DNA from 4 places in the Halomonas sp. PAMB 3232 genome. Region 2 is predicted to be linked to each of the others. Evidence: predicted binding sites of a transcription regulator. Region 2 holds the regulator's gene; each other region holds the start of a gene.
The links. Region 2 encodes FliA, which starts transcription of late flagellar genes. Its sites were predicted from a motif close to CTAAAGTTNNNNNNNNNNCNGCCGATA; they were not measured.
Positions count from the first base shown of each region.

Region 1: a site for FliA is predicted at 1,408-1,434, ahead of fliD (flagellar filament capping protein FliD). Genes of this name have one in related genera too.
Region 3: a site for FliA is predicted at 942-968, ahead of RN346_RS14545 (flagellin). Genes of this name have one in related genera too.
Region 4: a site for FliA is predicted at 1,193-1,219, ahead of RN346_RS01185 (flagellin). Genes of this name have one in related genera too.

Region 1 is NZ_CP134865.1:3,187,398-3,189,578, forward strand. Features, by position in the region: gene fliD (flagellar filament capping protein FliD) at 1-1,280, opposite strand, end outside; gene RN346_RS14570 (hypothetical protein) at 1,644-1,961, shown strand.
Region 2 is NZ_CP134865.1:3,531,376-3,533,556, forward strand. Features, by position in the region: gene RN346_RS16250 (motility protein A) at 1-503, opposite strand, end outside; gene RN346_RS16255 (RNA polymerase sigma factor FliA) at 543-1,241, opposite strand; gene RN346_RS16260 (flagellar protein FlhE) at 1,267-1,671, opposite strand; gene RN346_RS16265 (hypothetical protein) at 1,709-2,181, opposite strand, start outside.
Region 3 is NZ_CP134865.1:3,182,668-3,184,848, forward strand. Features, by position in the region: gene RN346_RS14545 (flagellin) at 27-869, opposite strand; gene RN346_RS14550 (flagellin) at 1,075-1,935, opposite strand; gene RN346_RS14555 (flagellin) at 2,139-2,181, opposite strand, start outside.
Region 4 is NZ_CP134865.1:256,931-259,111, forward strand. Features, by position in the region: gene ybiO (mechanosensitive channel protein) at 1-1,125, shown strand, start outside; gene RN346_RS01185 (flagellin) at 1,263-2,078, shown strand; gene RN346_RS01190 (VOC family protein) at 2,118-2,181, shown strand, end outside.

The DNA of each region.
Region 1 (2,181 bases), 340 kb from region 2:
AGCATTCCCAACTGCTGTTCGAGATAGGCACCCGTCTGATTCATTTGCGCCACCATGCTATCCATTGCTTGAAACTGAACACGATAACGCTCGACGGTTTGCCCGATGCGCTCTTCGGTTCGGCTATAGCGCTCCTGTAGCGACTCGACGCGGCTTTCTGCATTTTCTTTGGCCGTATCAAGGCGGCCGCCATCGCCTACCAGGCGCTCAAGAGACGTATTGATTTGTCCGGCCATGCCGCCTCCTTCGCTGCTCCCTGCGAAAAATTGGGCCAGCCTGTCCGGCTGGGTGGCAATGACGTTATCCAGCTTTTCGTCATCGACCTTTAGCGTACCGTCGGTTTGCAATGAAATGCCGACGTCGGACAGTACGTTGAAGCCGTCACCGCCGGTCATACCGCTAATAGCCTGACGGAGCTCGCGCTCGACGGCTCGTGTAGTCGCATCAGCGTTCAAGCCTCCCGACTGGCCCGTTTCCACATCGAAGTTGGTCAAGGTATTCAAGGTGCTCTTGAGCGTGTTGAAGCTTTCCACAAAGGTATTCACGTTCTCACGCAGTGCTTCATTATCCTGCTCGACCTTGATGGTACTCGAAGTACCGGCCTCCGTGAGCGTCAAGGTCATTCCTTGAATGGCGCCCTCGACCTGGTTGGAGGCACTGACGATATCGATACCGTTGACGTTGAACGCCGCGTTCTGTCCCTTTTGCACGACCTGAGTGTCCGAGGTGGTGACATCACCGGATAGAATGGTCGAGAAATTGGTACTTTCGATACTGGCATCAGCGCCGGTCTCGCTCGACATGACCGAGAGCCGATACCCTTGCCCGTCATTGATGATAGAGGCAGTCACCTGACCGCCGCCTTGATCGTTGATGGCGTCTCGAATGTCTTCAAGCGAACTGCCATCGGCGATCGTGATCTCGGGCATACTGCCTTCAGTCAGTGCGAAGCTGAGCGTCTGCTCACCGCTGACAACACTTTCATCAGCGCTATCCAAACGCTCTGTCACGAGGCTACCAGCAGTTGCCAGTTGATCCACCTCTACGTCGTACCGGCCCGCCTGTGCTTCGCTGGACGCAATGGCGATAACACCGTCGCCCTCGACATTGGTGGTGAGGCTTTCAAACGACGACGTATCGTTCAACGCCTGGGTGGCATCCTGGAACGTGGAAACCGCGCTTTTGAGCGCTCCATAGGCAGAGACGGTCGTGTTGGCAGATTGAACCTGCTCGGCAATGGGCTGAAGTTTGGCGCGCTCGGCGGTTTGAAGCTGATCCAATAGCCCGTTTAAATCGAGCCCCGAGCCAATGCCCAGTGAAGATATGGAAGCCATCGATTGCTGCCCCTTTAAATGTGATCGCCTGCTCTTTAGGCGAGCTGAAATTTGCCTGTGTCAATGCATTGATTATCGGCAAATCGCGCAGTGTCTTTAGCCTTTATCCCACTTTTAACTTAGTAAACGGTTATTTTCTGTAATCTTTACGACTTTTTCGGTTAAAAGAGCCACCCAAGAGGAAATAACCGCAGGGCGCAATACGTACCGAACCCAAGCGTTGAACACGCCAAAAACTTAGACCTTGGTCTAAATAGGTCAGCTCCATTACACTAGGGAAACGTTGTTCGTTAAACGATGGAGCATTCAATGCCCTGCGAAGGTGACACCCCCGGCGCCCCTGCCGCCGTAGATGCGTCTCGGCTGCGTCAGTGCCTATTCACACTGGCAGAGCTTTTGTACGTGAACGGTCATGTGTTGGAAACCGTGACGCTGCCCGGCTGCGGGTTGGCAAAGCGCGAGATCGCGGCGCTCGATGAGCAGGATGCGGGCTGGGCGGCGTGTCGTGAAATGCTTGAATCAAACGCGGCGGGAATGACCAATCAGGAAGGGCGTTTCGTGCTAACGGCGCTGGGCCGGGACATCATGTTCGACCTGTTCGGTCAGGGCGCGGCGGACTGCGCCTAGCGCAAAAGGCTCCGCTCGAACGTAAAAACGCCCGCATTTGCGGGCGTTTGTGTTTGGCACGGCGCCTTGATTAGCGCAGGCCAAGCATCGAAAGAATGAACAGCACGACGACGACCAGACCCACGATATAGATGATGTTACGCATTGCGGCGCTCCTTGCTTTTTTGCGTTTTAGGAAAATCAAAGGGTTGCTTACCCATCGAGGCAACATTCTCATCCT
Region 2 (2,181 bases):
ATGTTGACCAGCCCCACCAGGGTACCGATCATGCCAAACGCCGGCGCGTAGGTCGCCATGGTGCGAAAGATCTGCGCCTCGGCGTGCTCGCGGGCCTTGAGCCTGGCGATACGCCAGCGCAGCATGTCAAAGATCTCGTCTTCCTTGGTGTTGGCGATGACGAGCTGGATGCCGGTGCGCAAAAACGGGTTGCGGGTGTGTTCGAGCTCGCGCTCCACTGCGCGCACGTCGCCCTTGAACCAGAGCCTGGCCATGGAGACTAGCTCGTCGATGTCGTCGCGCACATAGGTATTCTCGCGGCGAAATACCAGCCCCACCAGGCGTACCACGCGCACCACTTCCTTGAGCGGATAGCTGATGAAGGTCGCCGCCAGCGTGCCGGTGATGACGATGGCAAGCCCGGGCAGGTTGATGAAGCTTGCCGCGGACTCTGCGGTAAAGAACAGCACGCTCACCAGCAAGAGGATGCTGGCGCCTATTCCAATCAGGGTAGAGGGGTTCATCGACGGCTCCTCGCCGGTTGGGGTTAACAGTGAAAAGGTTTAGTCCGGCTCGTGCAGACGCGCCCGCAAACGGCTGATGGCTTGGCTGTGTAGCTGCGACACGCGCGACTCGGTGACGCCCAGCACCGCGCCCACCTCCTTGAGGTTGAGCTCTTCCTGGTAGTAAAGCGCCATCAACAGCTTTTCGCGCTCCGGCAGCGCCTCGATCGCGGCAATCAGGGTTTCGCGCTGCTGGCCGTCCAGTAGCTCCTCGAAAGGCGCGTTCAGCGACTCCTGAATCGGCTCGCCGCCCTCCTCCAGAAGCTCCTCAAAAGGCAGCAGATGGCCACTATTAGTGTCCGCCAGAAGCTGCTGGTACTCGTTAATTGGCATGTCCAGATCGCGGGCGATCTCGCTCTCTTCCGGGGGGCGGCCAAGGCTTTGCTCCAGCCGGCGCACGGACTCGTCCATGGCCCGGGCCGAGCGGCGTACGCTGCGCGGCAGCCAGTCCCGGGTGCGCAGCTCATCGACCATTGCGCCGCGAATTCGCTGGCTAGCAAAGGTGGCGAAGCTCGCCCCCTGGGCGGCATCAAAACGCCCCAGCGCCTCTAAAAGCCCTACCATGCCGGCCTGGATCAGATCGTCGAGCTCGATGCTGGCCGGCAAACGAACTTGCAACGCCAGCGCCTGGCGACGCACCAGCGGCATGTGCTGGTTGACCATATCGCTGTGTTGGATTCTTCCCTTTGCTGTATACATCGGCGTGCCCCTGGCTAATCGCTGGTCACTGATAGTTCACAATCACTTGAAGCCCTCTCACCCTCACCGGCGGCTGGCCACGCCCCAACGCGAAACGAAACTCGAGCGGCGCACCGGCATTGAGCCCGGCAAGGCCGGTGGCACTGCCGCGCTGGCCGTCGAGGGCGACGCAGCGCTCCGGGTGGCAAAGCCAGGCATGGATATCGGCCCCCGGCGGCGCTTCGAAGCGCCAGTTGACGCGCTCGATGCGCCCCTGATGAATCTCGGCACTGGGCGGCGGCGCGAGCGCCTGGCTGGCACTTGCCCGGTCGCTCATCGCGACCATCAGCCCAGTCGTATCGACACTCCAGCTGCCCCCGCCCGCCAGGGCCGACAGAGAAAGCCCGCTGGCCACCACCCCCCTCAGCGCTGCGAGAATGACGTTTCTCATTAGCATAACCTAACCATAGTGGCTCACTCAGTATGGCCTACCTGGCCAAAAGCAGCAGTTCGATCCCCAGGTACGCCGTCGCCGCCGCGCGCAGATTCTCGAGCAGCCCGGCGCGGGGCAGGCCCGGCTCATGCAGCGCCAACAGCCGTTTGGGCCCCTGGTGTTCGCTGACCAGGCGCAGCGTGCGGTACATGGCGGCGAACGCCTCGGCGTCGCTTCGCACCCACAGCGCCCAGCGCGAGTAGCGCGCGCAGAGCGCCTGGAGCGGCGCATCGGCGTCCACCGGCACGACCTCCCAGCTCTCTGGCGTTGCCGCCCAGCGCCGGCCAAGCCGCGACCACTCGTCGAGGCGCGCGATCACCGGCTCGCGCTGCTTCGACCCAAGCCCGACCACGGCGAGCGGTATTTTGGCGACATGCGCGTCTGCGACATGCGCGTCTGCGACGTGCGCGTTGGCGACATGCGCGTCCGCGACGGGCGCATCGACAGCGCGCGCATCGGCTTCGCTCG
Region 3 (2,181 bases), 350 kb from region 2:
CCCCGTCGACACTCATTAATGTGTTATTAACCAAGCAGAGATAGAACGGACTGCGGGGTCTGATTGGCCTGAGCCAGCATGGACGTACCCGCCTGCTGCAGAATGTTGGCGCGGGTCATGTTGGACACCTCCTTGGCATAATCGGCATCCTCGATACGTGAGCGCGCTTCGGACAGATTGGTCGAGGTGGTCGCCAGGTTATCGATCACGGAATCAAAGCGGTTCAACGTGGCGCCCAAAGTCGCGCGGTTGGTATCCAGGGTTTTCGTTGCGCCATCGACAGCGTCGATCAAACTCTGGAAAGTCGTGTGCGATGCTCCTGCACCGGAAAGCGCGGCAGCTGCGCCACTCACTCCCAAGGCAGCGCTAGTCGCATCGATTGTGCTCACTTCAATAACATCATTGGTCGATGTATTGGAGCCAACCTGAATGTTCAGAGTACCGCCACCGCTAACATTAAGCAGGTTAGTGCCGTTGAAGTTATTGCTGCCCGCTACGCGGTCGATCTCGGCGATACGCTCGTTGATCTCGGTCGTGATCGCCGCGCGATCGTCGGCGGTATTGGTGTCGTTAGCACCCTGTACCGCCAGTTCACGAATACGCTGCAGGTTGTCGTTGATTTGATCCAGACCGCCTTCCATGGTCTGAACGAGCGAGATGCCGTCGCTGGCGTTACGACTGGCCTGCTCCATGCCCTTGATCTGAGCAGTCATCTTGTTTGCGATCGCCTGACCGGCGGCATCGTCGGATGCGCTGTTGATGCGCAGACCGGAAGAGAGACGCTCTTGTGCCTGAGCCAGCATGCTCTGCGAAGCGCGCAGGTTATTCTGGCCGATCATGGAGGTGATGTTGGTATTGATAACGGACATGGATGAGATCCTCGGTATTTTATGGCCTGAGAAGGGCCTACAGGTCGGCGACTGCGTCGCCGTTATTATAATTAACGGCCGTTAACGTGGATTCTTGAATGGTTTAAAGCCGTTTTGTGAAAATAATTTTGCTTGCAGAAAGAACGAAAAACGGGGCCAATTGGCCCCGTTACTCTAGCTGTCAATGGCAGCACTTACCCGACTATTAGCCCAGCAGAGACAATACCGACTGCGGCGTCTGGTTCGCCTGGGCCAGCATCGACGTACCCGCCTGCTGGAGGATGTTGGCGCGCGTCATGTTCGACACTTCCTTGGCGTAGTCGGCGTCCTCGATTCGCGAGCGTGCTTCGGACAGGTTGGTCGAGGTGGTCGCCAAGTTGTCGATCACGGAGTCGAAGCGGTTCAGCGTAGCACCCAAAGTAGCGCGGTTGGTATCCAGTGTTTTAGTAGCAGTATCAACGGCATCGATCAGGCTTTGGAAGCTGGTGTGGGCGCCAGCTCCGCTAGCGGCCGTAAAGGTAGTCCCTGCGACAATCCCTCCCGACGCGCCAGTCAAACCAAGGCCCGACACGGTAGCGTCAACAGTTTTAACATTGATGACGTCTTCAACATCGGTATTGGAACCGACCTGGATGCTCAGGCTGCCGCTGGCGTTAAGAAGATTGGTACCGTTGAAATTGTTGCTGCCCGCTACGCGGTCGATCTCGGCCAAACGCTCGTTGATCTCGGTTTCGATTGCGGCGCGATCATCGTCGGTGTTGGTGTCGTTGGCACCCTGAACCGCCAGCTCACGAATACGCTGCAGGTTGTCGTTGATCTGGTCCAGGCCGCCTTCCATGGTTTGAACGAGCGAGATACCGTCGCTGGCGTTACGGCTCGCCTGATCCATACCCTTGATCTGGGCGGTCATCTTGTTGGCGATCGCCTGACCTGCTGCGTCGTCGGAGGCGCTGTTGATACGCAGGCCGGAAGAAAGACGCTCCTGCGCCTGAGCCAGCATGCCCTGGGACTTGCTCAGGTTGTTCTGGCCAATCATGGAAGTAATGTTGGTATTGATGACGGACATGGGGTAATCCTCTGTGTTTAGTGGCCCAGGAGAGGCCTTTAAATCGGCGCTTGCATCGCCGTTATTATAATTAACGGCTGTTGGAGGCACTTCTTTAGGCCTTTCGCGCGATTCACATGAGAAAAATGCGCGAGGCGCCCAACGAAAAACGGGGCCTTGCGGCCCCGTCGTTCACTTCGCTCGTGGTACTACTGCTTGAGCGATTAACCCAGCAGAGACAGTACAGACTGCGGGGTCTGGTTAGCC
Region 4 (2,181 bases), 420 kb from region 2:
CGCCGCAAGCTTCCGATGCTCGAACACCGGCTCAATAGCTATATTCCCAACGCGCTGCGCGTGATTCGCGTCATCATTCTGGTGGCCGTGATCATGGTGGTACTGGATGCCTGGGGCGCCTTCAATCTGGCCGCCTGGTACGCCTCCGAGCGCGGCGTTTTGATCGTGGGTCGATTGATCAGCATCGCGGTAATTCTCATCGTCTCGCTGGGTATTTGGCTGGCGCTGGCGAGTCTGATCGAGCACAAGCTCAACCCGGAAACCGGTGGCGGCGAGCCCTCGGCGCGGGCCAAAACGCTTTTGAGCCTGTTCCGTAACGCCCTGGCGATCGCCATGGTGACCATCACCGGCATGATTTTGCTCTCGGAAATCGGCATCAACATCGGCCCGCTGATCGCCGGTGCCGGGGTGCTGGGTCTGGCGATCGGTTTCGGCGCCCAGAAACTGGTGCAGGACGTGATCACCGGCGTGTTCATCCAGATCGAAAACGCCATGAACACCGGCGACGTGGTCACGGTGGGCGGTATCACCGGCACCGCGGAGCGTTTGAGCATTCGCTCGGTGGCGATTCGCGATCTCTCCGGTACCTACCACATCGTGCCCTTCTCGAGCGTGGATACCGTCTCGAACTACATGCGCGAGTACGGCAACCACGTAGGCGAGTACGGCATCGCTTACCGCGAGAGCATCGATTACGCCATCGAGCAGCTCCAGCTCGCCTTCGAGGATCTCAAGGCCAGCGAAGAGCACGGCTTCAAGCTCTTGGCGGACATGACCGTGGCCGGCGTGACCGCACTTGCCGACAGCTCGGTGAACATCCGGGTCGTCATCAAGACCACGCCGGGCGATCAGTGGGGCGTGGGCCGGGCCTTCAACCGGCTGGTCAAGATGCGCTTCGACGAAGCCGGCATCGAGATCCCGTTCCCGCACACCACGCTCTACTTCGGCGAGGACCGCGACGGCAAGGCACCGCCCGCGAACCTGCGGATTCTGGACTCGACCGCCAGGGAGAAGAGCGCGGTGCAAACGCCCCTCTCCGAGGCGACGCCGCCCAGCCAGCAGACCAGCGAGGCGGACCACAAGACGCCGCACCACGACGACGTGGACGACGCCGACGAGACCTGAGTCGTTCAAGGACTCGTCAGTACGACCAGCGGGGCCGCCTTCGGGCGGCCCCGCTGCGTTTGGACTGCTCATGTTTTCCCGGGTTGGGCCGATAACGTCTAAAAGCGGTTCCCATTGCGAGGGCCCGGATCACCTCCATGTTCAGCCTTGTCACCAACGTCTCGTCGCTGACGGCGCAAAAGCATCTGCGCATCAACCAGCAGGCGATGCAAACCTCCATGCAGCGGCTTTCGTCGGGGCTGCGGATCAATAGCGCTAAAGACGATGCGGCGGGGCAGGCGATCGCCAACCGGATGGGCGCGCAGATTCGCGGTATGGACCAGGCCATGCGCAACACCCAGGACGGCATTTCGATGGTGCAGACCGCCGAAGGCACCCTCGATCAGATCAACGACAACCTGCAGCGTATTCGCGAGCTTTCCGTGCAGGCGGGCAACGGCACCTACAACGCGAGCGACCTGCGCTCGCTGCAGGACGAAATCGACCAGCGCCTCGAGGAGATCGACCGGCTCGCCGGGCAGAGTGATTTCAACGGCGTGGGGTTAATGGAAGATAAGACCCTCAACATCCAGGTGGGCGCCAACAGCGGCGATACCATCGGTGTGCGCTTGCAGGCGATGGGCGTGGACGCGCTGGGACTCACCGGTTTCAGTGTGCTCAGAGACAGCGCCACCGACAACCCCACCGGCGTCCTCGATACCGCCCTCGGCAAGCTCGACCGCCAGCGAAGCTATTTCGGTGCAGTGCAAAACCGCTTCGAAAGCGTCATCGAAGGTCTCGACAACTCGATCGTCAATCTCTCCGCCGCCCAATCGCGCATTCAGGACACCGACTACGCCCGCGAGGTCTCACACCTGGTTCGCGCCCAGATTCTCCAGCAGGCAGGCATAGCGATCCTCGCTCAGGCCAATCAGCAGGGGCAGATGATCTTGCGGTTGTTGCAGGGGCTTTAGCATACTGCTGTGCACTAGCCACTCGAGGTCGAGGTGTTCATGCAAACTCCCAATATGGTGTCATCCGATACGATTCGCACGCGTTTTTCGAGCGCCATGTCGG